Regions from separate parts of the Candidatus Enterococcus mangumiae genome, predicted to be linked through region 1. Evidence: riboswitches for the same ligand, from Rfam matches in the RefSeq annotation. Region 1 holds a riboswitch; each other region holds the start of a gene.
The links. A riboswitch is a leader RNA that binds a small molecule or an ion and turns the genes downstream of it on or off. The one in region 1 is predicted to bind magnesium.

Region 1 (7,622 bases):
ACTCAAATATTTGTAAATACCTTTTCACCCACATGTTGCAGAACGTTTCTCTGCTATCTAAACAAACAGACGTAATCAGTAAAACCTATTAAAACTATTTGTGTCCGTATCCCCAAATACATTCACTAATAGCATCTATTCTAATCGATACACCATTCCCGCCTTTGCCGAATAACCGATTTCAAGCGTACTCTTGCTATTGTATCTTCCAAGAGCATTTCCCCAATGGATTTCTTCGTTTTATCCGCCCTTCACCTCCTTGTCCCGTTGCGAGTAGAGACATGAGACAAATGATCTATGTAATACAATGGTTGATCTAGTTGCTGATATCAATGGTTTATGGTTATCTAGCGTTTTTTTAAATTAAGCAATTTGATCATTCATCGCATAATAGATTGTTTATCCAACTTAGCAATAGCTGGCAACGGGTAATAATTGATTGTGTTTATACAATCGCTCAAACATATTGTATAACGCATGTTTCCATTATATTTAAATATAATTTATCAATTTTTTTAAAAATCATTTAAATATAACTATTGAAAACGCTTGACTTTTATAATAAGGCGGATAAAAAAATAGATTAGGCATCTAAAATGCCTAATCTATCAGCTTTTTATTTTGAAGTTATCCTATCACATTCCACGAAACTCTCTATATAATAAGTGAGATAATCTAAATGAGAATCGTCTTTTTACTAGAAATACATCTAAAAAATTCTCTTTTTTTGGACAAAAGCATAGAATATGCTTTTTTATAGTAATTCGCCAAATTTATTGATATAGATTTTTTTGATGAATGTAACTAATCCTAAGTAAGCGATGACGGTCACGATCAACCAAATCCAATAGTTTGCTGGTAATGGTAGTAAACCTAGTCCTTGACCAAAATTAGTAAACGGTAAAACAGAACCGACTAGAATACCTAGTGTGGTGATTGAAAACATGATAAAAGTAGCATTACTTTGTAAGAATGGCACTTTAGGTGTACGTAACGCATGCAATACAAGGGTTTGAGTCCATAAAGACTCAACGAACCAGCCCGCATGGAACAATGCGATAAATAGGACTTGTTGTGAACCTGTCAATGTATGGTAACTGCCACCAACGACCGCTGGACAAATCACAAAGTACATCAATAGATACGTCGTGATGTCAAAAATAGAACTCGTCGGTCCAAAGTATACCATGAATTTTCCAATACTTGATGCTTCCCATTTTTTAGGTTCATGCAAATACTCTTTGTCCATTCTATCCCACGGTAATGAGATACAAGAAACATCATATATCAAATTCAAAAATAGGATTTGTAGTGGGAGCATAGGTAAAAATGGAAGGAATGTGCTCGCAACTAAGACAGAAAACATATTTCCAAAATTTGAACTAGCTGTCGCTTTGATATATTTCATAATATTACCAAACGTTTCTCTACCAGACAGTAACCCTTTTTCTAAGATCATCAAATCTTTTTCTAACAAGATGACATCCGCTGATTCTTTGGCAATATCTACTGCTGTGTCTACTGAAATTCCAATATCCGCAACTTTCATCGCTGGCGCATCATTGATACCATCTCCTAAGAAACCTACTGTATGCCCATTATTACGCAACGCTGTCGTTAACCGAGCTTTTTGTTGAGGATTCAATTTAACAAAGACATCATGCGCTTCAGCTACTTTTCCTAATTGCTTGTCAGACATCTCAGCAATTTTCTCACCAGTGATCAATTCATTGATTTGCAAGCCTACTTGACGACAAACAGAGCGGGTGACTAATTCGTTATCACCTGTTAGTACTTTGACAGCAACGCCATGATCTTTCAACGCTTTCAACGCTTGCTTAGTTGTTTCTTTTGGCGGATCTAGGAAAGCAAGATAGCCAATCAAGACCATCTCTGATTCGTCTTTCACTGAAAATTCCCCAACTACACTTGGATTCGTTTTTTGTGCAACACCGATGACACGTAAGCCATCTTCATTTAAATCTCTAACTTTTGCCAAAACTGTTTCTCTTTGTTCTGTGGTCAATGGTTTGACTTCACCACCAAGGTCGATATAAGAAGAGATGCTTAACATTTCTTCGATCGCACCTTTTGTGATCATTTGGGTTTTTCCAGCTGGATCTGCTACCACGACACTCATTCTTCTGCGTTCAAAATCAAAGGGGATCTCATCTACTTTTTGGTAACGGATCTGCTCTGTATCTAACGACTCAACAGCTTCGTCAATAATCGCAACATCTAAAAGGTTTTTTAAGCCCGTTTGATAGTAACTATTCAAATAGGCGTGGCGCAATACGCGCTCATTTTCATTTCCTTCACAATCCATGTGATATTCTAAAATAATCTTGTCTTGCGTCAATGTTCCAGTTTTATCTGTACAAAGTACATCGATCGCACCGAAGTTTTGAATGGCATTCAGATTTTTGATGACTGTTCCTTTTTTCGCCATCGCACTAGCACCTTTCACAAGGTTTGTCGTAACGATCATCGGCAACATTTCTGGTGTTAAGCCAACAGCGACTGACAAACCAAACAAGAATGCTTCTAACCAATCTCCTTTTGTAAAACCATTGATCACAATGACAGTTGGTGCCATCAACGCCATAAATTTGATCAACAACATCGATGTTTTTTGGATACCTAGTTCAAAGCTTGTTTTCACAGGTTTTTGTGATAAGTTTTGCGCCACATGACCAAACATCGTATCGTTTCCAACAGAGATGATAATGCCTTCTGCACTACCACTGATTACATTACTTCCCATAAATGCAATATTTTCATAACTTGTTTCACTTTGTGTTCTTCCAGAGCAAACAGTTGCATGCTTTTCAACCGGATAGCTTTCCCCAGTCAATGCAGCTTGTGAGATAAATAAATCTTTGGCAGAAAGTAACCGCATATCCGCTGGGATCATATCCCCTGCAGATAAACGTACTTGATCCCCACAAACGATTTCTTCCATGGGAATTTCTTTGTATCCACCATCTCGTTTAACTGCCGCTGTTACCTTGACTAATGATTTCAACTTTTCAGCAGCTTGGTTTGAACGGACGGATTGGATCAAAGTCATCGTGCCGCTGACTAGCACCATCGCGAAAATGATGATCACACCAAACAAATCTTTATCTGCTGGAGCGGCTAATACATACTCGGTGATATAAGAAATAATTCCTAATGCAATCAATACTAACGTAAAAGGGGTGATAAACGCTTTGATCGCTTCTACAATAAAAGGCGTTTTCTTTCCATATGAAATACTATTATTTCCATAAGTTTCTCTTAGACTTTCGACTTGTTCTGTAGACAAGCCTTTTTGTGTTGTATGAAATAAGTCGAATAACTGTTGCTTGTTTTTACTAGCAAAGCCAGCATAGACTTTTCTTGTTTCTTTCTTTTTTTCCATCTTGTGATTCTCCTTTGATCTTTAGGTTGTGAGAAAGCCGTTCAGTTCCAAGTATTAAGGCAGGAATTGAGAAAAATAGCTGCTCGCATTTTTTCACTTTTTGACTTGATATTGAAAGAACTGACTTCCAAACACCGTTTATTTGGTTTTAAGAGACAAACAAGACTGATGCCCCTGAACCATTTTTACTTAATCAACGGAGACAGAGTGTTTCAAAGGCGCTGAGAACAGATAGATAATAGTCTCAACAGACCAACGCTTTGTCTCCTTGTACTCCTGACTGTCATCCATTTGTTCTCATCTCCTTTCGTTTACTAACTTTACTTCCTTGTCTGATTACTTGATACTTCAACTTCCCAACTAGATCACCCTCAAACACTTCTTTATTTGAAAAACTGGTCGGTGACAAACAAAAAACCTTTCGCCAAAACTCAGCGAAAGGTCAAAAAAGTGCACAAAAAAAAGCGTGGTCGATCTACTCGTTGAGTTTTGGCACTATACAACGTAAAAAGCAAAAGAGCTTTTAGCTACCTTATGAAAAGCCTTATCTCGACAATTCCTGTTCTACCCATTGGCGTCTCTCGACATTTTTGGGCAGTAGCCTATGTTTGTATAGGAGCCTCACCTAACAAATCTTATTCAGTTTTTCCTCACCTAATGTAACAACTATTTGACGGAATGTCAAACACATTTTCAAAAAAATAAATGAAAGTATAAGGGATTCGTTTGTCATGCTTTCTTTCTCTAGGTATAATGAGCATATCACAACAGTTAGGAGTGAAGGATATGGAACGTACACTTGTTATTATCAAACCTGATGGGGTAAGACGTCATCTGGTCGGTCGAATCATCCAGCGATTTGAAGAAAAAGGATTCGCCATAGCTGAAATGAAATTCGCTACGATGACTGAAAAACTAGCGAAAGAACACTATCAACATCTCTCTGGTCGAAGCTTTTTCGAGGACTTGATCGACTACATGACTTCTGGACCAGTCGTTTTTCTGGTATTAACAGGTGAAGATGTGATCGATCTCGTGCGTAAAATGGTCGGTGCAACAAAAGCAGCAGATGCCGTTCCTGGGACGATCCGGGGCGATTTTGCCTTACCTGGTACAGAAAATATCATCCATGCTTCGGATTCACGAGATGCAGCGAATACTGAGATCACGCGTTTCTTTCCACCATTCGATACGAAAAAAGTAGAAGAGCCAAAAAAATGAAGTCTTTGGCCGTTGACTGCTTGATTTCGTGAAATTTATTTTTGTTTTTTACCAGTACTTCTGAGATAGGTCACGCTTAACACGTTCAGTGAGAGCTTTGACTTAATACTAGAGGTACTGGTTTTCCTTTTGCATTAAGCCAAATATCCACTTGGATCTACTCTCTCTAACGTCCTATCGTTTGGTTTGGATCGACAATAATTTCTTTTCCAACTCTTCTCGTTCTTCTTTTCCTAATGTATATTCGATCACCGCAAACAATGACTGACATTCCCCTTCTTCCGTCGGTTCCCCCAATGCAGTTGCGATCAAATGCCGATAGTAATCAGACATCAAACTCTCATAAATAGCTGCTCTTTTGGGTTTTAAAGCTAAGCAACGATACATATCCTCGTTGATACTTCGAGCTTTTTTGTATCTTTTTTTGTCGATATAATAAACAGTCAAATTCTTCAAAAAAAGGAACAAACACTGATCATATCCTGACTTCATGGCTTTACGCATTCTTTTTTTGATTTTCAAGTAATTGTTTTCAATAAATGAATCACTGAAAATAAACGGAAATTCTGCTAACAAGTCGAGTTCATATCGACCAAATTCTTTCATTTTCATAAAATAATCTTCGATCATCCGTATCTCATATCCTAAAAACTCCACTTGGATATCTGGCTTCACATGTGATTTCCAATACATATGTATATTCAGTACGAGATAATACAGATCAGCTGTCCGTTTGAATTGCTTGCGATTATCTGCGATTTCTTTGTAAGGATCAAAATCTTCCTCCTGTACCTTGTTCAACAAATTGCGTGTTTTTCTCGTTTTACGTGGTTCTTCCAATTGGTTTCTTAGAGATTCATATTCTGTCAGCGTAATATTCAATCGATCAAGAAAAGCCATTAGCGTTAAAAAAGAAATTTTTTTGATCGTCCGACTCTCGATGCCAACTAGTGAAGTTTTTGAACAGATCCCCTCTGCCAATTGTGACTGTGTCAGCTTCCGACTCACCCGTAATTTTTTGATTAATTCTCCATCGTGCATAAGATGATGCCTCCTTTTGTGTGTGCATTTTTCAATAAGATTCTCTTAGTAAGATCAACGATCGTAAAAAGAAAAGAACTATCGAAATATTTATTGCATTCACTAATTAAGTACGCATAAATGAAAAAATATTTGAATATCAATAAAAAAACTTCTAAAAAGTGAGAAAACTCAACTTTTTAGAAGTTTGTTAAGGTTGTGAGAAAGCCGTTTATCATAGGTTGTGAAAGGAGCGGTTTGACCTGAGCAGTAAGATAGAAAAACAGAAAATAGCTTTTCATATTTTTTGTTTTTCTAGCTTAGTGTTGAAGGTCAGCTCCTTGAGCACCGTTTATCATAGGTTGTGAAAGTAGCGGTATTTATCCGAGTCTAAGGATTATCCACTGCCCCATTATCTGCTGGGTATAGGTTCGTTGTCGTCTGATCATGATTTTTAGAATAGACACTCGTTGAAGCGGAACCCTTTTCTTTTTCGATTTGTTTATTTCGTTCTACTTGGTTCTTATAGTCATACTGTGTAGGATCGATTGTTTTAAACCCATTTGGCACATAGAAGCGCAAGAGATTTTCTTGGTTGAGTTTATCCGAAAGACTCAAAGCTGTTTTTACTTGGTTTTGTTCTTTTTCTACCTTTTGTTCGGCTGTTTGATTCGCTTCAAGCAGCTGTCCTGTTTTCGTATCGTAGATTTTCCCACCTAGTACTGTGTAATCTGGAGCAACAAAATTCCCATTTCTAAATGCTACGACTTGATCATGTTGCGGTGAAAGTAGATCTGTACCAAAATGGATGTAATTATTGTCTTCGACTCCTAGTAAGTGGAGTAAAGTTGGTAGAACGTCGATCTCGCCACCATACTCATGGTTAACTGTTCCTTTTGTGTAACCTGGGATATGGAACATCAACGGTACTCTTTGCATTTGGGCATTGTCGAAATCACCCCATGTTTCTGGATCTTTCCCCAGTGCTGAAGCAAGGTCTTTATTATCTGTGTTTGAGATACCAAAGTGATCTCCGTAAATCACAAACATCGAGTGATCATAAATCCCCGAAGCTTTCAAATACGTAAAGAATTGTTCGAGTGATTGATCCAAATAATGGGCTGTCCGCACATAGTTATCCACCGTGCTATTTCCCGTATCCAATGAAGGAAAGTCAAAATTTTTGTCATCTGTATAATATGGTGTGTGGTTCGTCACTGAAAGAAACTTCGCATAAAATGGTTGTTGCAAATGTTCTAAATAGTTTGCTGATTCCCGAAATAGATCTTTGTCTAAAATCCCATACCCAAGCATTTCATCTGAATCATCAAAATATGACCGGTCAAAGAAATTTTCATAGCCTAAATTTTTATACACATGGTCACGATTCCAGAAACTACCAACATTCCCGTGAAAAACTGCGCTAGTATACCCTTGGGTTTGGTCCAAGATCGCTGGAGCAGCTTGAAACACATTATCAGATCCTAATTCTGTAAACAGCGAACCTTGAGGTAAACCAAACGTTCCGGTTTCCAACATATTCTCAGCATCACTGGTTTTTCCTTGCCCAACTTCATGGAAGAAATTATCAAAACTGATCGTTCCTTGGTCGGTGAAAAGACTATTCAAAAAAGGAGTGACTTCTTGTCCATCGACTTTCATATTGATCAAAAATTGTTGAAAACTTTCTAGATGCAACACGATCACATTTCTTCCTTTTGCCAGTCCAAACATCTCTGGATCAGGGGCAGCATAATGCGATTTCGTGTAATCAAGGACTTCATCTAGTCCATTACTACTTGCATGTGCTCTGACACTACTAGTGATTCCCGTTTTTATCCCGTCATAGATCGTATACGCATCAAGTCCAAGATATTTCACGATATAAGAACGGTCAAAGGTTCGTTGCAATAATTGCGGACGATTTGCTTCACTCATTGCAAGATTGCCAGAAAAAATCAAGGCGGACAAACAAGTG
Region 2 (7,622 bases), 770 kb from region 1:
AAGTCAGAGATCAAGTTGCCAATGTCCTTGGTTCAGAACAAGAGATCAAAGTAGCTGTCAATTACAGTAGTTATCAAGAAGAAAAAGATCAAGAGGACAACCAGCATTCACGTGTAGAATAGGAGGGCAAACAAATGAAAGAATTCTTTTCACTCTATAAGCTCCCTATTATCTTTGGGGGTCTTGGGTTACTGTTAGCCGTTTTATGGTTGACAGTTGGATTTTTCAAAACTCTTTTAATACTGATCATGACTGCCATTGGGGTAGGGATTGGTTTTTATTTAAAAGAAACAAGATTGTTAGATGAATATTTTAAATCATAGGAGGAATTTATCATGGAAAACAAAGATTTCAAAAACGTAAACACTACTACAGGTACAAACCCGGTTGCTGATACTTCAGCTAAAGGTGAATTGACTTATGAAGACAAAGTGATTCAAAAAATCATTGGTTATGCATTGAAAGATGTCGATGGTTTATTGACTCTTGATGGTGGATTCTTCTCAAACATCGCTGAAAAACTTGTGAATACAGATAACGTAACAGCAGGAATCAACGCTGAAGTAGGTAAAAAACAAGTCGCAGTTGATTTAGATGTTGTTGTTGAATACGGTAAAGATATCGAAAATATCTATGACCAAATCAAAGAATTGATCAGCACAGAAGTGAACGAAATGACTCATCTTGATGTGATCGAAGTAAACGTTAATGTTGTTGATATCAAAACACAAGCAGAATACGAAAAAGATCAAGAAACAGTTCAAGATAAAGTAACAGATGCTGCAAAATCAACTGGTCAATTTGCTTCAAAACAAACAGATAAAGCAAAATCAGCTGTTGGTAAAGGTGCGCAAAAAGTAAAAGAAAACAATGAACCACGCGTACAATAAACTTAATTTTTTAGAATTTTTAGGAGGTAATTAATATGGGATTTATTTGGTCATTAATCGTTGGTGGTATTATCGGAGCAATTGCAGGAGCAATTACTAATAAAGGTTCTTCAATGGGAATCATTGCAAACGTGATTGCAGGTCTAGTTGGATCAGCTATTGGTCAAGCACTATTAGGTACATGGGGTCCAGTGATCGGTGGTATGGCGATCGTACCATCACTTATCGGAGCAATCATTTTAGTATTGATCGTTTCATTCTTTGCTCGTAAGCTGTAAGCTAAGTGCGTTCAAAGTAACATCTTTAAGTGAGAAATAAACAAATACCGTAAATCAACCTCAAAGAGTAGTTTATCAACTAACTCTTTGAGGTTGATTTATTTTATACATAGGCTTGAGGATACTTTTTAATATTATCAGTTTAAAATCATCATCTTAAATATAGGTAGTTTATAAATTAATTATGTAAACTTTATGTTTGTACCAACTACATCCTGGTTTATTCTGATCGATAACTAGATGTAATAAATGAAAGGGAACATCTTGCTGAAGTGTCTATTACACTTAGAAAGATGTTCTCTTAACCTACATATTTAAACCTACTTCGTTAACTGTGAGAGTAGTTGAGTGTAGCCCAATTCGCGTGCGTAATCTTCGGCGGTTTTCCCTTGATTGTCACGTAATGTTTTATCTGCACCATGATTCAACAATTCTTGAACGATTTGTTGGTAGATCTCAGAACCATCGCGTAAAGCGACTGCTTCGATCAACGCAGTATAGCCATAATTGTTTTGATGATCGATATCTACGCGAGCATCGGTCAAGAGAAGTTTTACATTCTCCAAATGACCTTTTTCGGCTGCTGGAATCAAAGCATTGCCACCAAAACGATTGACGATCTCTTGATTTGGTTCACGGTGTTCCAACATGTAGGCGAGAATCTCTGTTTTGCCTTGTGCACCAGCATAGAGGTAAGGGCTATCTTGGATCTCGTCTTGAATATCGATCGAAGCACCATGATCGATCAATAGCTTTGCAATGTCGACAAAATTATGATGTGTTGCAATCAACAACGGAGTTTCTCCTTTTTCATTTTGTTCATCGATTGAATAATCGGTTTGTAAAATCTCTTCCACTTGCTTTCGATCATTTCCTTCAACAGCGGTTAATAAACTTCCAGATGGGTAATTCACAAGCGATTCCTCCGTTTCTTCGATTACATGATTTGTTTGCTCAGTGGTCGTTTCCTCAGTAGTTGATTCCTCAATCATAGAGGTAGAGGTGGCCTTTTCCTGTTGCTCAGGATTAGGCATCTCCTGTGGATCTTCACAACCACTAAGCAAAAATAATGAAATAGTAAAGGGTAAGATCAGCCAAACTTTCATAAATAAAACCCCCTTTATATCATCATATGATGAAGCAATAGATACCGCAAATGAATAAACTTATAATAGACGAAAAGTTGTTAGACTACTTTGCAGACAATGAATGGAAAAATTTGTTTATCGTTTTTTTACATAGTTAAGAAATAACAAAAATTAATCATTTTTAGTTTATATAATTTATGGATATAACAACCGGGGATAAAAATACAATGTGGATGTAACGAGATGAAATTAATTTTTATAAAGCATAAAATATTATGAATGCAGCGTTTTGTACGGTATTTTAACATTTTTTTCAATTGATGATTATTACCGCGTTTTCGGTAATAATTGGTTCGATTTAATCTTTTTTATCTGATATTCTTAATTCAAGATAACAAAAGGAAAGAAATGAAATATCAAAAATATTTTGTAAATCGTTATCTATATTAATCGTTTATTACGGAGGGAATTATGAAGAAACAAATTTTAGGAACAATTTTATGCTCAAGTATTTTATTTGGAGCAAGCTTGGTAATCGGTGGAAATGAAGCATCCGCACATGGCTACGTGCAATCACCGATCAGCCGTGGGTATCAAGGTCATTTAGACAGAAATACAAACTGGAATGCAGCATTCCAAAAATATGGAGCTGTTATCAACGAGCCTCAATCTTTAGAAGCGCCAAAAGGGTTTCCAGCAGCAGGTCCTGCAGATGGACAAATCGCTTCAGCTGGTGGCTCATTAGGAGACTTCAATCTTGATCAACAAAACTCTACGATGTGGACAAAACAATCGATTTCTCAAGGAGCGAACGTATTTACATGGCGCTTTACTGCTTCACATGCGACATCAAAATGGCATTATTATATGACGAAAGCAGATTGGAATCCAAATGATAAACTAGACCGTGATGATTTTGAATTGATTGGTACGATCAACCACAATGGAACAACTGGATCAACAAATCCAAGTCATTCAATCAATATCCCAAGTGATCGCCTAGGTTACCATGTTGTATTAGCAGTTTGGGACGTAGCAGATACAGTAAATGCGTTTTATAATGTGATCGACTTGAACGTTACAGGCGATTCAACGATTCCAGTGAAGCCAGAAGCACCTCAAAATGTTCGTGTTCAAAACGTGACTTCATCAACAGTAAACTTAACATGGAACGGACAAGCAAATGCAGCTTCTTACAATGTTTATCGTGATGGTAAACTAGTTGGTACATCTGTTGATCCTGAATTTTCTGATAAAGATTTAACAGCAGAAACAACTTATACATATGAAATCGAAGCAGTTAGCCAAACAGGTATCAAATCAGATAAAACAGCAATCTCAGTAACAACTACAGCAATCAGTGCAGAAGAAAAACCAACTGCCCCTAAAAACTTACACTCAATGGGCGAAACATCTTCAAGTGTTTCATTGATGTGGGGAGCTTCAACACACACTCAAGGTATCAAACAGTATGACATTTACCGTAACGGCCAGTTAGTTGGTTCAACTTCAGAAACTTCATATATGGATGAAAATCTAATAGCAAATACAACTTATTCATACGTAGTACGTGCAATCAGTACAAATGGCGAAGTTTCATATGCAAGTAATACATTGAATGTTACAACAAAACAAGGCGAAATCATTGAAGGCGTTCGCGAATGGAAATTAGGTTCAATGTCTTCACCAGAACTTTATACTGCGAACGAAGAAGTAAGCTACAAAGGAAGAGTATATACAACATTAGTTACGCATTTTAACTATGGCGATGATACTTGGGCACCTGACCAAGCACCAACATTATTCCGTTTGAAATAATCAATTTGACACTCAGTGCATTTAATTGCACTGGGTGTTTTTGTGTCATAAGACTTAGGAATAAGAACGTTTAGTTGACAATGAATAAGATTGTCCGATACCATGACTATCATTAGGATGGATCATTCAACAAGAAAGTAGGAAAGCAAATGTTCAAACGAGTTCCTTCAGAGTTAACTGAAAGAGAAAACTATAAACTATTGATCGGTTCAGTAATTCCTCGACCGGTGGCTGTAGTAGCGACACGGTCGATCCAAGGAGTGACGAATATTGCGCCATTTAGTTACTTTAATATCGTCAGTTCCAATCCACCGATACTTTCCTTAGCCATTCAGCGAAAGAACGGAGAGTGGAAAGACACTGCTAGACATCTGATGCAAACGAAGGAAGCCGTGATCCATATTTTAGATGAGAATATTCTGGTAGATGCGAATCAAACAGCCGCTAGCTTATCCAGTGAGGAAAGTGAGTTGACGTTGACTTCGTTCACGATTTCCGAATTAGATACGATCGATGTTCCAAGGATCAATGAAGCTAGTATTGCCTTTGAGACCACACTTTATCAACACGTCCCGATCATGAAAGACCAAGAAATTACGGCTGATTTATTTTTATTACAGATAGCTGCTTATCAATTGAGTGAAACTGTCTATGATGAACAAACGGGCTATATCGATCCTACCAATTTACAGCCGATCAGTCGCTTAGCTGGAAATGACTATGGAAAACTTGGCGAGATCGTTTCGATGCTGCGCCCAAAATAATCACACGATGGAATGACTCTATTTCTAAAGATCAGTGGAAGTTAATTACTTATCATCTGTCCTTAAACTTTATTAAGTAAAGATTAATTTAGTTATTTTATTTTAGTTTTTATTGATTATCGATTCAAAGAGGAATAAGATGAGTTTTGTAAAAATCAAATAAGTACTAACCTTGTTAGGTGAGGCTCCTATACAAACATAGGCTATTGCCCAGAAACGTCGAAAGACGCCAATGGGTCAAACAGGAATTGTCGGATTAAGGCTTTTTCCAATAGCTAAGAATGCGTTCTTTACGTTGTATAGTGCTAAAACTCGGACGATGAGATGATGCCAGGTCAGAAATCTTGTTCGAAAAGGTTTCTGACCTTTTCTTAGTTTTCGCTTCTTTTTATGCTCGCTTCGCCTAACTTGTGTCTGGACGAGAAAGGGGAGTAATGGAACGAACTTTTTTTGATTTTATGAGAGAAATACACAAAAAAGGATCGACGAGTTGCAGCTCAATCGACCCAAAAGACATGAAAGAGAATACACTCTTTACTTGACTCATCATAAGGGACAATGTTCTATGTTGCAAGTAGAAGAGTTTGAAAGGAAGAGTCATTTAACATGAAACCATTTCAAAAAATCATCTTAAGTATCTTGCTCGTTCTTGCGATGGTCATCGGCTTTTTTTCTTTTGAATTTATCCAAGGTTTTTCATCAGTTAAGCAATCCGACACAGTGGACAAAGTCGATGCAAAAGATGTTCCGACGATCATCAATGTCGCATTGATTGGTTCTGATGCTCGATCAAAAGAAGAAAACGGGCGTTCAGATTCGTTGATGGTCGCTCAATATGATCAAAAGACAAAGCAAGCAAAATTGATTTCTATTATGAGGGATTCTTATGTACCTATACCGGGATATGGCATGAATAAAATCAATGCAGCCTATTCCTACGGTGGTATTGACTTATTGGACAAAACATTACAAGAGAATTTCAAGTTAGAAACGCCTTATTATGCCAGCATTACATTCCAAGATTTTATTGATTGTGTCGATGAATTATTTCCAGATGGCGTAACCATCGATGCGGAAAAAGATCTTGATTTAGATGGTGTAGATATCAAAAAGGGAGAACAAACAATGGACGGCAACACCTTACTTCAGTATGCGCGCTTTCGTGAAGACGAAGAAGGGGATTTTGGTCGCATCCGCAGACAGCAACAAGTCGTTGAAGCGGTAGCCAGTCAACTGAAAGATGTTACATCGATCATTAAACTACCAAAGGCAATCGGAAAACTTTTAGGCAGTATCCAGACAAATCTACCCGAAAGTGTCTTATTAGATTGTGGTTTGGATTTTCTAAACAATGACAAAAAAATCGATACGTTGTCAGTGCCAGTGGACAAAAGTTGGGATTTCAACGATAATACACCGGCAGGTAGCGTGTTAGAAATCGACTTAGCCAAAAATAAGCAAGCGATCAGTGAATTTTTGAATAAATAAGCCTTTGTTAAATCAGTGGTTATGAAGGAAATATTATTATCCAGAAATAAGTCGGAGACTCGGAAAATCAGAGATGATTCCGAATCTCCGGCTTATTTTGATAGGGTAGGGTGAACAGTGCGTACTTTTTTCGTTAAAAATTCATTAATATCATGACAGGAATCGTTAAGAATCATTTAGTTCATAACGCTACTTTTCCTGTCATATGTTAGAATATCTTTGATTCGAACTTTTTAATAAAGAGAGGTATTCAAACATGAAAAGGAGTGACAGACAAAAGAAAAAATCGACCGGTATCTATATTGGAGCGGGAATTGTCGTCTTGCTTGCAGCTGCTGGTGGTGGCTTCTTTTATTATCAACATGTCCAAGAACAACAAGCGGTAAAAGCTGGTGAGAAAACCATTGAAGGATTTATCGATTCACTGAACGATGAAAACTATGAAGAAGCGGTGAAATCACTTAAAGTTCAGGGGAATAATGATCTCACTGAACAAGATGTCTTAGAAAAATATCAAAATATCTATGGTGCAGCAGAAATCAGAGGCATCAAACTTTCAGATCTATCCGTGACAAAAAAAGAGAATGATACGTATGAATTTACGTATAAAGCAAAAATGAACACGACGCTGGGAGAGCTGAAAGACTTAGCTTATGAAGGTACATTGACAAAAGATGGCGACCAAACCAAAATCAACTGGCAACCGAATTTGATTTTCCCACAAATGGAAGGTCAAGATAAAGTCAGTTTGAGTACCGAAGTAGCGACGCGTGGTGAAATCTTAGACCGTAATAAACAACCTTTAGCTACTACTGGAAAATTGAAGCAATTAGGTGTTGTACCTGCAAAATTAGGTGAGGGTGAAGAAAAAACAAAAAATATCAAAGCAATCGCTGAAGGCTTTGATTTGACCGAAGACAGTATTGAACAGGCGATCTCTCAAGGATGGGTCCAACCGGATTACTTTGTGCCTTTAAAAATCATTGAAGGAGAAACACCAGAACTTCCAAGCGGAGCGACGATCCAAGAGGTTGACGGCCGTTATTATCCTCTAGGCGAAGCTGCTGCTCAGCTGATCGGTTACGTGGGCGATATTACAGCAGAAGACATCGAGAAGAATCCTGAGTTGAGCAGTACAGGAAAAATTGGTCGTTCAGGGCTAGAAATGGCTTATGACAAAGAATTAAGAGGAACAAATGGTGGGAAACTAAGTGTGACAGATGAAGAAGGAAATGAAAAAGCTGTCTTACTCCAACACGAAGTGAAAAATGGCCAGGATATCCAATTGACGATCGA
Region 3 (7,622 bases), 980 kb from region 1:
TCTATTCACTTCGTACTAGTTTTAGTATTGTAAGGATAGAAGTTGATTAAACAAAGGTTTATAATAGGGGGAAATACTTATTTTTAGAATATTTAACTATCGTTGTGTAGGTGTAGATATTTGTCTATCGTATTCTTTTAAAAACATTTTTAGTATACCTGCGATAGTCGCAACGTTAAATTCAGGATTTCCAAAATGGATACTTGCATTTTTAAACTGATCCTTGAATATGTCAGCAACAATTCTATCCTCAATATTTCTGTTAATTAATTCTTGTTGGAAAGAAATCCCATAGATTTTTTTATACTCAATCATACCTTGAAATGCCCAAAACGTATCATAAAAATCAGCTTTATAAGCTTTTAACCAATCCCACATTATTTCTGGATCAGAAACATTAGGATTATCAATGTGGCATCTTTTACATAATAATACGTAGTTAGAAGGAATGTCTTTCCCACCTAGAGAATGTGGGATAATATGACATCGTTCCAATTTTTTTTGATATCCACATCTCCAGCATCGTTCATGAGCCTCACTAAAATCTACGCTTAAATCTCCCTCATAAACTTTTGTTACCCAATACGACACAATATCATCAATTGGAGTTTTAATATTCGATCTTTTAGCCATAGTATCTCCCATTCAGAATTTTATTAATCTAATATAGTTTTATAATTTTTAATAATAATAATTTTGTTTGATATTTTTCATTTATTATCAAAAAAATATTTGCTCTGATATGAAGCCATAATTATGTAGCTTATTTCATTATATAATTTCTTGATACTTTCACGAGGTGATTTTTGATGTTGAATACTTTTATGTAAATTAGTACTATGCTCTATATCTATATATTGAGACTAAACAAAATTAGTGATGTCATATGCTTCAGCTTTTACGGAAATTCTTTACAGTTTATTATGTACTATCAATCATTAAATAGTCAATTCTCTATGTACAAAGGTTATTGTTTGCAATAACAAATAAAACCGTGAATCCCTTCATTAACAAAGGTTTCACGGTTTCTTTGATTATCCTATTCCCACTCCACAGTTGCTGGTGGTTTAGAGGTAATATCGTACACGATACGGTTCACGTGTGCGACTTCATTGACGATACGTACAGAGATTTTTTGTAGTACATCCCATGGGATACGCGCAAAGTCAGCTGTCATGCCGTCGATCGAAGTGACTGCACGGATGCCGACTGTGTAGTCATACGTACGTCCATCGCCCATTACACCCACAGAACGGATGCCTGGTAAGACAGTGAAGTATTGCCAGATGTCACGGTCAAGACCGGCAGCGGCGATTTCTTCACGTAAGATCATATCTGATTCACGGACGATCTCAAGTTTTTCTTCAGTGATTTCACCTAAGACACGGATACCAAGACCTGGTCCAGGGAAAGGTTGACGCCAAACGATTGAATCAGGCATACCAAGCTGTGTACCTAATTCACGGACTTCGTCTTTGAATAGTGTATTCAATGGTTCGATCAATTCAAATTGCATATCCTCAGGCAAGCCACCTACGTTGTGGTGTGATTTGATCGTTTGGGCAGTTTCTGTTCCACTTTCGATTACGTCTGTGTAAAGTGTTCCTTGTGCTAAGAAAGATACGCCTTCTTCGCCAGCAAGTTTTGTTGCTTCGTCGTCAAACAAGTAGACAAACTCATTACCGATAATTTTACGTTTTTGTTCAGGATCAGAGACACCTGCAAGTTTATCTAAGAAACGCTCTCTTGCGTCTACTTTGATAATGTTCAAGCCGAATTTTCCGCCTAAGCTTTCCATGACTTGATCTGCTTCACCTTTACGCAATAGACCGTGGTCAACGAAAATCGATGTTAATTGATCACCGATTGCTTTTTGTAAAAGGACACCAACGACACTTGAATCCACTCCGCCAGATAAACCAAGTAGGACTTTTTTATCGCCGACTTGTTCACGGATTTTTTCGATTTGCATGTCGATGAAATTGTTCATTGTCCAATTTCCTTCACACTGACAAATGTCAAAAGCAAAATGACGTAATAATTCGATTCCGTATTCTGAATGACGAACTTCTGCGTGGAATTGGATACCGTAGAAGTTACGTTCTTTGTTTTGGATCGATGCGATCGGGCAGTCGTTACTTGTAGCAACAGTTTCAAAACCTTCTGGTACTTTCGTCACTAGATCTCCATGGCTCATCCAAACGGTTTGTTGTTTTGGTGTTTGGCTGAATAGCGCCGCATCATCTGCTGTTACTTCAAGTAATGCTTTTCCGTATTCACGGTTTTTCGCTGGCTCAACAGAACCACCAAGTTTGTACGTGATCAATTGCATACCATAACAAATCCCTAACACTGGAATCCCTAAATTGAAGATTTCAGGATCAATGCCAAAAGCATTTTCGTCATAGACACTGTTTGGACCTCCAGAAAGGATGATCCCTTTCGGATTCATGGCTTTCACTTCTTCAGCTGTAATGCGGTGGCTCAATAATTCAGAAAAAACACCTAAATCACGGATGCGTCGTGTAATCAATTGATTATATTGACTACCGTAATCTAGTACGATGATTTTTTCAACGTTTGTCATATCGGCAACGTTCGTCACATTTATTACCCCTATCCCTTTAAAATTTATCTCAAAATAGTTGAACTATTTTAAAATGCTAATATTTTCGCATGAAAATCGAATCGATGATATGATTTTCAGTTTTATGGAGAATTATATCGGCTCTTCCACGAGTAGGCAAGATATATTCGTTTAAATTCTTCAAATTCACATTTTTCCATACATCTCTTGCCATTTTGAATGCATCTTCACGATTGCCAATGGCAAATTGATAGTAATAGTTTTGTGGATGTTGAAAAGCTGTATCAAGTAACGCACCAAAGCGATCCAAATACCATTTTTCGATCAATTCAGAATCTGCATCCACATAAACAGAGAAATCAAAAAAATCACTGACGTAAATTTGTTGATTGGCTGGCAGTTGGAGCGTATTGATTCCTTCGACGATCAAAATGTCCGGTTGTTGGATCAGTTCATATTCATCGGGAATAATATCATAAACATCGTGGGAATAGACCGGTACTTTTGTTGTTTCTTGACCAGATTTTACTTGGTTAAGAAAGTCGATCAGCATTTCCATGTCATAGCTTTCTGGAAATCCTTTCCGATCCATGATGCCACGTTCTTTTAAGACTTTATTCGGATACAAGAAGCCGTCGGTGGTGATCAACTGGACATTTCTTCGTTTGAATGTCCGAGATAAGATCATTTGTAACAAGCGTGCAGTCGTACTTTTACCAACTGCGACACTTCCGGCAATCCCAATGATAAACGGTGGAACTTGGACGTACTTGTGTAGGAATAACCCTTTGCTCAGAGAGAGGGATTCAAACTCTTTCATATGAAGAAAGATCAAGTGTGCAAGTGGTACATAGATGTCGCGAACATCTTGCATGGAAATACGGTCGTTCAAACTTTTTATACTATTTAGTTCATCTTGTGTCAATGGAGCTTGACCATTTCGGTAAAATTCGCGCCACTCTTCTCTTGCCACACGGTAATAATTCATTGGATCATTCATACATAGCCTCCTGGATTCTCCCATCAATGGACCTATTTTAACATAAAAGAGCATCAAACCCTACCACTTAGGCGAGAAACTCATTGGTTTTTCTCAAATCAAAGGATGGAAGAATAAGTATTTCGTTTTTTTTCATAACAGAAAGGCGGGGAGGGCATAGATGGGATTTCAGTAAATAAAAAAGAAACATCCACAAAATTTTGAAGGGTAGATTTCGTGGATGTTTACTTATTTTATGAAGTTAAATATTTCTGTGTTGGCTTCTTGCCTGCATTTATTTTTGATCTTTGGTTCCTTGTCTTAGTTTGACAGTAAGGCTTATCGTTTTGACAAGTAAGAGGGGTGATTCTCTATCGAGGTTCTTTCTAAAGTTTTGTGACATTTTTGAGTAAAGATTGCTTGGATTTCTTTTTCAACTTCTGGATAGAAGTAAAAGTTTTTTGATTCACTATTTTTATAAAGATAAAAATGAATGGTCGGAAATGTTGGTAAAGAGACAAAACAAACGGGTTCAATGGTTAAGAGTTCTTGTGCAAAGGGATTGACTAATAACATTCCTTTGCCTTCTGTGATCATCTTCATTGCCCCTAAGCTATCTGGACAAACGATATATTTTGGTTCGCTCGTCAGCTGTTGTGCTACTTTTTTTGTGATCACTTGATGTTCGACATGATCGAGTAAAAAGATAAAAGGTAATTCTTCAAGTATCTCCGTGGACAATGCACCATCTGGTTTTAGTAAATATTCACTGACTGCTACTTTGAGTTCTAAAGTTGCCAACCTTGTTTGAACAAATTTCGGGTGATCTAAGGTGGCAGAAGTAATCGCAAAATCGATTTCTTTCTGGCTTAGTTTATTCAATAAGTCCAATGAAGGAACATAGCGGTAGTCGATCGTAAAGCTTTGATGATGAGTTGGATACTTGTCTGCTTCAAAGATAAACGATGCATCACTTGTGCCAACACGCAAAGAAGGATAGTCCACTGATTCATTTAATGAGATATTCAATTTCTTCGCTTCCGACAAAATCAATTCTACGGAAGGAAGAATCGATTTCCCATGGCTACTCAACTTGATTTTTTTGCCATGACGTTCGAATAGTTCAGTCCCGATTTCTTGTTCTAAACTTTTTAACGAACTACTTAATGAGGAAATACTGACATGGAGCTCTTTTGAAGCTTGTGAAAGACTATTGAAACGGGCAATCATATAGAAATACTCTAATTTTTCGATCGACATACACCTATGCCTCCTTTAACATTTTATTCTCCCCCTAAATTTCTCATGCGCCTTTTTAAAAAACAAGGGTTATATAGCAGGGCGCATAGAGATTAAACATTCCTTAATAAATGTGAAACGAATCACTATTACTTTTAATAGGAAATGAAACATGACAGTTTTATCGGTTGCTAGTTGATTTTTATGCGAGTCAATGATTTATAGACTCTTGATCGAAGGCTAGTGATTGATAGGTTGCAATGGATGAAGTGAATCTCAACTAGGAAAGGGAATCAACACACCTAGGAAAGCAAAAGAATGTGGAATAAGACACGCTTACTTAAAGCGGTTTTCTACTGATTTTTTGGTGGCGTGAGGTTTACTGACAACATAAAAAAGCCTCCTTAATACATAAAGGGCGGCGTACTCAAATAAACATTGGATAGTGTAATTTGCAATTGTAAGGCGCAATTGTAATCACGTTAATTGAGCTTTGGCTTTCTGAGACGTAAGAAACAAGTTCTAGTTATCTTGGAAAAGCCTTAATCCGACAATCCCTGCTTTACTCGTTACTGTCTCTCGACATTTCCGAGCGATAACCTATGTTCTTCAGAGTAACCTCACCTAATATGATTATTTTTTCATCCATATCATAAAGGGCAGTGGAAGTAATAGTCAATCATGCGCGTTTCATGAATAGAGATATCATGGAGATATTTGTCTTCTTAAAAACGATAATAGTAGGGTTTATGGGACTTCTATTGATATTTTCTCTACTTTCACGAAACAGATTACGCAAATACCGAAAAAGGAGAAGAGTGAGCAGCTAAGAAAAGTTTTTTCTTCCGTATCGCGATTAAATGGTTTTATTTATAAAAGAAAACCGAAGAAAAGGTGTTCCAGAAGCAACTCCTTCGGAAATAAGCCAGGAAACCCAAAAATTTGAAGAACAATTTTCGGGTTTCCTGGCTTATTTCTCGAAGCTGGACACTTCTGTCACACCCTCGAAGAAACACAATTTCGCTTGCACCTTCTCAAGGAACACGATAGACTATGAACATCTAATAGATGAGAAGGATGGAAACTATGACGAATCATTATTATTCCGAACACCCAGAGACTGCTCATGAGTTTGATGAATGGTCATTTGAGTTAAGAGGAAAAAACTTTCAGTTCGTAACAGACTCGGGCGTGTTTTCACGTGAAACAGTCGACTATGGCTCACGCGTATTGATTGATGCCTTTGAATGGACGCAGTTACCTGAAGGCAAAATTTTGGATGTTGGTTGTGGCTATGGTCCAATCGGGCTTTCTCTTGCATATGCGAGTGAACGTTTTGTGGAGATGGTAGACATCAATGCTCGAGCGGTGGACTTAGCACAAGGAAATGCGAAGCGCAATCAAATCAAAAATGTAGCGATCTACCAGTCAAACATTTATGATGAGGTGGCAGAAACAGACTATGCTGCAATCGTCAGCAATCCGCCGATCCGTGCAGGCAAAAAAGTCGTACATGAAATCCTGACTGGTGCCTATGCCCGTTTGCGTACAGGTGGTACTTTAACGATCGTCATTCAGAAAAAACAAGGCGCACCTAGCGCGCAAAAGAAAATGCAGGAAACATTTGGTAACGCAGAAATCGTGATCAAAGATAAAGGATATTATATTATCCGAAGCGTGAAAGAAGATTAAAAATAATCGCATAAAAACAAAGAAACAGTCAAAGGAATGAGTAGTCATTTCTTTGGCTGTTTTGTTTATTCTTACAGGAAGCTGGTAAATGGGTATGTGAGAGGAACTAGAATACAAAGAAAGTAAAAAACAAGAAACAAAAAATAAAAAATATGGAAATAAAATAACTTGCTTATGAGTTTTTGTCGTTTTAAAATTAACTTGAAAAAAGATATTATATTTGAGTTTTGCTTCTTTTAAAATAACAAATTATCGTTGTTGGGATAGGTGCTTGATTATGGACACCGTGCAAACGACAGGTGAATGGCGCTCAAAATCGAAATCTAAAGAGCAATTTCAAGGGTGTTTGTGGGGCTAGGATGCGTATGCTGGAGTTTTTATAATGATAAAAATATGTTAACCATTTTTTGAGAGTTACAGCGGGAAGTTAGTTAAGAAGTAATGGAGGAGGAAAGAGAATGGAGTTTTTAAACGAAGAAGAAATGGAAAAACTTATCCATAAATGGAGCAATAGAATGGGAAAGTACCAAATTCTATATTTGGATCATGCTTTTTTTCGTGTGACGAATTATCAAGAAGAAGAGAGTCATAAACAAGCAATTTTGCAATTTTTGAATAATAAGGATCATCATTCCTACAAAAAAGATAGCCGTTCAACAAATAATATCATTTTCAGCGAACTTTTATCATTTGATCACCTAGAGCAGTACCCGATTTTAGTCAATCCTGCGTTGATGCGAGGATCTAACCTTAGCTACAGCGATTTTTTTGGTGATTATGGACATTATACTCATGGTTTTCTTTATGGTAGAGGGGATCGTTCTAGTGAAGAGAAGGATTTTTATCGCTTAAATAAAGAATTATTTCCAGAACAAGAGCGCTTAGTTATTAGAGAATGGAATGATGATTGGTCGACATTTTTTTGTATGGGTAGAAGGCATAAAGGAAATCGCTTATTCACAGTATACGATCCACAACAAAAACGTATAACTGTCATTTACATTCCGCTAGTAGAGGAGGAGCCATATGAAATTATTGGATAAGGAGACGAATCGCTTTGTATTGACCATGGTTGAAAAAAATATTTGGATGAAAGATGTAGCGATCAACTATGTATTTTTCCAA
Region 4 (7,622 bases), 1.4 Mb from region 1:
TCGATCATAAAGGAAAGAGGCTGTTTTATCCTGCAAAATGTTTGTTTACTTCATCCCAATTTACAACATTCCAGAAAGCTTCAATGTAGTCTGGGCGTACATTTTTGTATTTCAAGTAGTAAGCATGTTCCCATACATCTAAACCTAAGACAGGTTTTTTACCTTCCATTAAAGGAGAATCTTGATTCGCAGTAGAAGTGATTGCAAGTTTGCCATCTTCAAGTACTAACCAAGCCCAACCAGAACCGAAACGTCCTGCTGCTGCTTTCTTGAATTCTTCTTTAAATGTAGCAAAATCTCCGAATGCTTCGTCGATTGCATCTTTGATTGCTCCTGTTGGCTCGCCGCCAGCATTTGGTGCCATGATTTTCCAGAAGAATGAATGGTTTGCATGTCCACCACCATTATTACGTACCGCAGTTTTGATATCTGAAGGGATCGCATCCATGTCAGAAACCAGTTCTTCCACAGTTTTTTCACCTAGTTCAGGATATTTTTCAATCGCTGCATTTAAGTTTGTCACATAAGTATTGTGATGTTTGTCATGATGCAAATGCATCGTTTCTTCATCGATATATGGTTCCAATGCATCAAATGCATAAGGTAGATCTGGTAATGTGTAAGTCATAAAAAATTCCTCCTCAAATTTGTTACATATCTTTACATTAAAAGAGTAACAAAGTGAGGGGAATTCTTCAATTGTTATGCCTAGTCTTCTAACTTTTTGTTAGTTTCTATTGGCTCTTCGATAATTTCTGTCTTGTTAAAAATAAATAATTTGCTAAAGATATAATTTGCCAATACGACTAATACTTGCGTAATGATCTTAGCCACATAGTCATTCATATCCAATCCTTTGATCATCAAGATCATCGCACCCATATCAAGGCCATATGAAACGATGCGATAAAAAACAAACTTTGCAAACTCAATAAAAAAATGCGTATAACTCGGTGATTTTGATTGGAATACCCAAATCTTGTTTGTGACAAAAGCAAATAATACTGAACAGATCCATGAGATCGTATTTGATACTGGCATAGATAAATGGAAGAGTTGCTGCACGATTGCGTAACTGACAAAGTTGACAACTGTCGCTAATCCACCAAAAAATAGATAGATAAAAACTTCCCAATATCCTTTACTTTCTAAATAGCTTTTAAACTGAACATAAACCTTCATTTTCCTACCTACCTTACATATCATTCTTTCCTATCATACTCTATCTGCTGATAATTTTCATCTTTGGGAAACAATGAATGATAGAAATTTAACCTTATCTATCGTGAGAGATTGTTTTAGAACTCTTGTAATTCATAGCATACTCCGCTAGAATTGCTAGTGATGACAATTCTAGAGAAGGAGTAATTATGACAACAAAACAATTAATCGTTAGCTCTTTTGCTCGATTCACAGAGCTTAAAAATGCTAAAAATGTATCATTTGGTAAATCATTAGTTTACCTCTTATGCCTAAGTATACTGATGGCATTACCTATTTCATACCAAATTTTTCAAGTACTAGACACGATCAAATCAGATGGGCAAAAAATTGCGTCTGAAATACCAGATTTTACGATCCATGATGGACAAATCGATTCCACAACAAATGAAGGGTTCATTTATCAAACAGATTCGATCATCTTTACCTTTGACCCAGAAGGAAAACGCACTCCCGAAGATATCTCTTCTGATTTGATAGGGAATTTCCTAAGTGTCGGCCTTTTAAAAGATAAATTAGTGTTAGCTTTACCAAATTCTGGCACGACCTCAGCATTACTGAACAATAATCAATTTGAACTCGAATATACGAATAGCGCATTAAAAAATCTGACCGGAGACAGTTTACGTAGTACATTAAGTGAAGCAACGATCCCTTTTTGGATCAAAGCACTAGTGTTTTTGATCTCCATCTATCCTAGCTTTTTAAATTTGATCATCACTCTACTTATGGCAAACTTTGCAGCGTATGTTTATGCAAGATTGCGTTTAGCTAAAGTAACCTTTCTTGATTGTCTAAAAACGATGATCTACGCGATTTCATTACCAACGGTTATCGCAACAGTACTAATGATCTTTTTACCGGCTTTTGATACAACAGCCTTTATTGCATTTGCCGGCATATTCATTTTTGCTCAAGCAGTCAAAGGTTGGCCAAAAATGCAATTACCAAAACAATAAAAAAATCGCTGGAAGAGAAGCTCTTCCAGCGATTTTTTTAGTACCCTTCATTCAAGTCGATTTCATTTACTTCCAACTCTTTGTTCTCAATATAAGATTGTAGGTTTTTCAGAAAAATATCCATGAACTTTGTTTGGAAATGCGGTGTCTGACCTGCAATGTGAGAGGTGATCAAGACATCTTCTCTTTCCCATAGTGGGCTGTCTTCAGCAAGTGGTTCTTCCTCAAATACATCTAAAGCTGCAAAAGCTAATTCTCCATGCTCTAACGCTGTGATCAAATCAGCCGTTTTTACAGAAGGACCACGACCTACATTGATGAACACCGCCTCTTCGTCAAACGCTTCAAATACTTTTGCATCAAATAAACCTTTTGTTTGATCTGTCAAAGGCAAAATATTCACCACGATCGTTGCTTTCGGCAAGATTTCTTTTAAGCGATCAAGTGGGTATGTCTCTTTGAAGCCCTCCACTGGGTGTCCAGAAGTATTGATTCCGATACATTCCAAACCAAAGACACTTGCATGTTGTGCTAATTTTTTCCCAATATGACCAGTGCCGATAATCAGTAGTTTCTGGTCTTCTAATGCTTGGTAATGGATCGCTGAACCTAGCCATTCTTTTTTGAGCTGCGCTCTTTGGGCCTGGAACAAACCACGAGAATAACCTAAAATAATGCCCATCACATGCTCACTGATCGATTCTACATGGATACCGCTAGCATTAGAAAGTAAGATCTCTTTATCCGCGAATTCATTCAACGGAAGATTATCTACCCCAGCAGAAATCGATTGGACCCATTTTAAGTGATCAGAAGCGAATACTTCTTCTTGGTACTCTCGATTCCAACCGATACTAACCTCTATCTCAGAAAGTTCGTCGGATGCTACTTCTGTTTGAAATGAATAGTCCGGTGCTATTTCTTTCATTTTTTCGATAAATTCTTCCCGAAACGGACGTACTGAATAAATAATTTTTTTTGTCATCACACCCCATCCTCTCTAGTTATCAGTCTAGCTTAAACCGACAAAAGAATGAAGCAGGATGCACTTCGTCGCTTGAACGACTTTTTCCTATAATCAAATTGGACGATACGGACTTGAGCCTATGTTGATTGCAAAAAAAGCCTAACTACTCCGAAAGCATTTGAAAAATGCCTTTTGATTAGTTAGACTTATCTTTTTTAAGACTGAACGTTTCTTCACACCTTAGATATCTGTTGTTTCTTGGAAATGATACGTTGGTTCATCTAATTGCGGATCATAATCAACAATCAGATCATATCCTTTGAAAAACCAATCATCGGCTTCATCAATAAAGAATAATAGACCATCGATCGTTTCTTTTTTGATTGGACGTTCCGGTGACTCAACAGACATACCGATTGAAAATCCCTCATGCACATCTGTTTTTCCGTATACTTTCCCAAAAAAACGGATGCCGTAATTTTCAGGTAGATCTACTTCACTTTGAAACCATTTTTTTGCTTTGTCCGTTACTGTTAATTGCATGTGATGATCCCCTTTTTATTGATTCATTTTATCATCGAGTATATCTACATCTTCTGTTTCTCCGATAACTAGTAAGTTGTCATTTTCTCGCACATATTCATCTGCGGCTGGTGAAACAACAACGGAACCGTCGAAGCGACGGATCGCAACTACAGTCAAATCAAAACGCTGTCTGAAATTTAATTCGGCTAACGTTTTGTTGAAAAACTTCGGATTTGATACGCGAATCTCCGCAAGAGAAAAGCGATCTGATAACTCTAGATAATCCAAGATATTTTTGGAAACGAGATTGTGGGCGATCCGTATTCCCATATCTCTTTCTGGATGAACGACTCGATCTGCCCCGATTTTTTCAAGCACTCGGGCATGGTACTCATTTTGTGCTTTGGCTAAGATATTCGGCACACCCATTTCTTTGACCATCAAAGTCACTAAAATACTTGCTTGGATATCTTCGCCAATTGCAATGATCACATGATCAAAATTTCTGATCCCTAAAGAACGTAAGGTCATTTCATCCTGTGCATTCGCAACAACTGCGTGTGTTGCGATATTCATATATTCATTCACTCGGTCTTCACTGCTGTCGATGGCTAATACTTCTTGACCAGCTTCGACAAGTGTACGACAGATACTGCCGCCAAAACGACCAAGCCCTACGATTGCAAAATTCTGTTTCACTTTTTCCCTCCTTTTTCCATTACGCTTCAAGTATAGCAAAGCCACTCTAAAAACAAAAGTACTCCAGCTTTGCCTCGATCAGAAAAGAATGATTTCAATTTATTCCTAGTTGAGAAGATGACTATTTATGAATCAAAGGGTCTAATTTCTTTATGCTCTAAAAAGTACGGACAATCACCAGTTGATTTTTTACAACAAGTATCCTAAGAATACATTGACTGAAACAAAATAAATGAACAATCCAGCAATGTCTTTGATCGATGTGATGATCGGTGCAGAACCAGCTGCTTGATCAATATTCAATTTCAGCAAAATGAATGGGATCAAGAAGCCAAGTGCAGCAGCTAAGGTCATTGCAAAGACCAGTGAGATGCCCACAGCTACACCTAATAATGGAATCCCTTGCCATACGGAAGCAACGATTCCAGAGACGATTCCTACGACGACCCCTAAACTTAAACCAATGCCTGTTTCTTTTAAAAAGTGCTTAACAAATGTATTGAGATCGATGTGACCTAAAGATAATCCACGAACAAAAACCGTTGAGGACTGAGTCCCAACATTTCCTCCCATATCCATGATCAAAGGAATAAAAATAGCAACAGCTGCAACTGACTCTAACGTTTGCTCAAACTCATCGATGACTAGACCTGCTAGCATCCCTGCAACCAATGTGATGGCTAAGAAAGGCAAACGAACTTTCCAGATTTGCCATAAGCTACCATTGATCAGCACGGTACTACGGTCGGCTTCTACAGAGGCGACATCTGCTAAACCCGCTGCATTGAAGATATCCTCCGTTGTTTCTTGTTCTAAGACATCGATGGCGTCATCTACTGTCACGATACCGACTAGCCGTTTCTCTTTATCGACGACCGGAATAGCAATCAGATCCAACTCTTGCAGTAAATGGGCAGTTTCTTCTTGGTCTGTATCTGTAGTTACATAAGCAACATGCTTGATCATGATTTCTTCAATAAGCTGATCCCCTTCTGCAATGACTAGATCTTTTAGTGAAAGAACACCTTCAATTTTTTTCGCCATATCTGTCACATACAAAATATAGATTGTTTCCATTTCTTTCGCTAATCTTCTGATTTTATGCAGTGCTTCTTCTACGGTCATTTCTTTTTTGATCGAGATGAACTCAGTCGTCATGATCCGTCCGGCTGTCTCCTGTTCATAGCCCATCAATAGATTCGTTGTTGTGCGCTCTTCCTCAGAAAGCTCTGCCAATAATTTTTTAGTTACACTTGCTGGTAATTCGTAAAACAATCTTACCCGATCATCCGGAGCCATCTCATTGACAAAATCGATGACGCCCTCATCTGTAAAAGAACGAAGTAAATGTTGTTGGACAGCTGGCTCAAATGTTTCGAAGATTTCGAGCGCTTTTTCTTTTGACAATAACCGAAAGACAATTACTTGTTTATTTGAAGGTAATGTCACAAATAATTGGATCAATTCTACTTTCTCGATCGTTGCTAAATACTCTTTCAACTCTTCCAGTTTTTTCTGCTCAAGATAATTAAGAATCGTCAATTGTGTTTCCTGGTTGGCTGTATCATTCAATGTTCTCATATCGCATTCTCCTTTGTTACATCGTTTTTTCGATATAAACTTGTTGGATAGATGGATTCGTCTGGGAAAACATAGAATACATAAAAAGACGGCCTCCAAAAGAAGCCGTCTCATAAGATCCCATCATTGTGGTTCTAGTGTTTACCTGAACGAACTTCTCGTCTGAGCTTTAGCACTAAAAGACGTAATTCTGGAATATCATCCAGATAGCTACGTTAAGCACGCCTTAAGCCGACGTTGCCTGTTATACCCTGTGGCGTCTCTCGACGTTTAAGGGCAGTAGCCTGTGTTCTTTTAGGAGCCTCACCTAACAAGTTTTTATAATTAAACCCTACAGGTAAAATTGGTTTTTGTCAATAAGAGGATTAGCATTTGATAAAATAATCTCAAATATAGCTAATCAATTTCCCAGAAAGTAAAGTTCCGCTGATTTCATCTATACTTTTACTTTACTAATCCGTGTTTGAACGCATAAATTGCCGCTTGCGTGCGATCTTCTACTTCTAACTTGGCCAAGATATTAGATACATGTGTCTTGACCGTTTTTAAAGTAATAAACAATTCATCGGCAATTTCCTGATTGCTTTTTCCTTCAGAGATCAACATAAGAATCTCATTTTCACGATTGGTTAAATCATCATGCAAGATCGGCTCATTGCGTCGACTCATTTTTTCCATCATTTTAGTAGTTACTTCAGGTTCAAGTACACGTTCCCCTCTTTGGGTCGCGCGAATCGCATCAGCGATCTCATGCGCTGTGGATGTTTTGAGTAAATAACCTGTGGCACCAGCTTCAATGGCTGGATATACTTTTTCATCATCGATAAAACTTGTAACGATGATGATTTTTGCTTCTGGCCAATCTTTTAAAATCGCTTTGGTCGATTCGATCCCATCCATTTCTTCCATCACTAAATCCATCAAGATCACATCTGGGCGAAGTGCCATCGCTTTTTCATAGCCTTGTCGTCCATCTTCAGCTTCCCCGATCACTTCGATATCTCCTTGGATCGACAAATAGGAAGAAACGCCTAAGCGTACCATCTCATGATCATCGACTAGCAATACCTTTATCATTTTTCCGCCTCCTTCATCAAAGGAACTTTGATTTCTACGCTTGTCCCTTGTCCTTTAAAACTAATGATTTTTACTGTTCCACCAATACCCGCTACACGTTCTCGAATATTATTTAGACCATAGCTACCGGTTTTTGTTTCATTCATGTTAAAGCCCGTACCGTCATCGATCACTCGCAATAAAAGATTGTTATCGATCTTATGCAGATAGACTTCTAGCTCATTTGCTTTCGCATGTCGTAATGTATTGGAAAGTAGTTCTTGCACGATCCGGAAAAGATGATCTTCGATGGAAACAGATAACGAAATATCTTCAACATCCCATTTCAATGCAATCTGGATCTTGTTTTGTAATTCTTTCAATAGTTGTTCGATTCCTTGCTTCAAACTCTTTTCTTCAAGATTGACTGGACGCAAGTGAAGAAGCAACGCACGCATCTCTGACTGTGAAGCATTGATGATATCCGCTACCATCCTTAATTGTTTACGAAACATTTCTGGCGTATCACTTTTTTCAGCCTGTTCTGTCAACGCAGACATCATCATCATGGCTGCAAATAATTGCTGGGAAACCGAATCATGTAATTCACGAGC

Region 2: another riboswitch for magnesium. It lies ahead of DOK79_RS13385 (LCP family protein); the one in region 1 lies ahead of mgtA (magnesium-translocating P-type ATPase).
Region 3: another riboswitch for magnesium. It lies ahead of DOK79_RS06290 (LysR family transcriptional regulator); the one in region 1 lies ahead of mgtA (magnesium-translocating P-type ATPase).
Region 4: another riboswitch for magnesium. It lies ahead of mgtE (magnesium transporter); the one in region 1 lies ahead of mgtA (magnesium-translocating P-type ATPase).

The regions. Positions count from the first base shown of each region.
Region 1 covers NZ_CP147250.1:321,441-329,062, forward strand. Annotated here, with positions in the region: gene mgtA (magnesium-translocating P-type ATPase) at 755-3,403, opposite strand; M-box (ykoK) riboswitch at 3,871-4,043, opposite strand; gene ndk (nucleoside-diphosphate kinase) at 4,190-4,624, shown strand; gene DOK79_RS01550 (helix-turn-helix domain-containing protein) at 4,799-5,665, opposite strand; gene DOK79_RS01555 (LTA synthase family protein) at 6,035-7,622, opposite strand, start outside.
Region 2 covers NZ_CP147250.1:2,822,106-2,829,727, reverse strand. Annotated here, with positions in the region: gene amaP (alkaline shock response membrane anchor protein AmaP) at 1-122, shown strand, start outside; gene DOK79_RS13415 (DUF2273 domain-containing protein) at 135-323, shown strand; gene DOK79_RS13410 (Asp23/Gls24 family envelope stress response protein) at 336-890, shown strand; gene DOK79_RS13405 (GlsB/YeaQ/YmgE family stress response membrane protein) at 926-1,168, shown strand; gene DOK79_RS13400 (ankyrin repeat domain-containing protein) at 1,489-2,274, opposite strand; gene DOK79_RS13395 (lytic polysaccharide monooxygenase) at 2,728-4,074, shown strand; gene DOK79_RS13390 (flavin reductase family protein) at 4,224-4,838, shown strand; M-box (ykoK) riboswitch at 5,003-5,169, shown strand; gene DOK79_RS13385 (LCP family protein) at 5,445-6,326, shown strand; gene DOK79_RS13380 (penicillin-binding transpeptidase domain-containing protein) at 6,583-7,622, shown strand, end outside.
Region 3 covers NZ_CP147250.1:1,298,302-1,305,923, forward strand. Annotated here, with positions in the region: gene DOK79_RS06275 (HNH endonuclease) at 97-633, opposite strand; gene guaA (glutamine-hydrolyzing GMP synthase) at 1,040-2,605, opposite strand; gene coaA (type I pantothenate kinase) at 2,664-3,587, opposite strand; gene DOK79_RS06290 (LysR family transcriptional regulator) at 3,906-4,826, opposite strand; M-box (ykoK) riboswitch at 5,277-5,444, opposite strand; gene DOK79_RS06295 (class I SAM-dependent methyltransferase) at 5,892-6,497, shown strand; gene DOK79_RS06300 (hypothetical protein) at 6,956-7,540, shown strand; gene DOK79_RS06305 (hypothetical protein) at 7,524-7,622, shown strand, end outside.
Region 4 covers NZ_CP147250.1:2,224,724-2,232,345, reverse strand. Annotated here, with positions in the region: gene DOK79_RS10660 (superoxide dismutase) at 26-628, opposite strand; gene DOK79_RS10655 (GtrA family protein) at 709-1,182, opposite strand; gene DOK79_RS10650 (DUF1189 domain-containing protein) at 1,371-2,180, shown strand; gene DOK79_RS10645 (phosphoglycerate dehydrogenase) at 2,218-3,165, opposite strand; gene DOK79_RS10640 (HesB/YadR/YfhF family protein) at 3,388-3,690, opposite strand; gene DOK79_RS10635 (NAD-binding protein) at 3,706-4,371, opposite strand; gene mgtE (magnesium transporter) at 4,561-5,952, opposite strand; M-box (ykoK) riboswitch at 6,100-6,274, opposite strand; gene DOK79_RS10625 (response regulator transcription factor) at 6,397-7,029, opposite strand; gene liaS (two-component system sensor histidine kinase LiaS) at 7,026-7,622, opposite strand, start outside.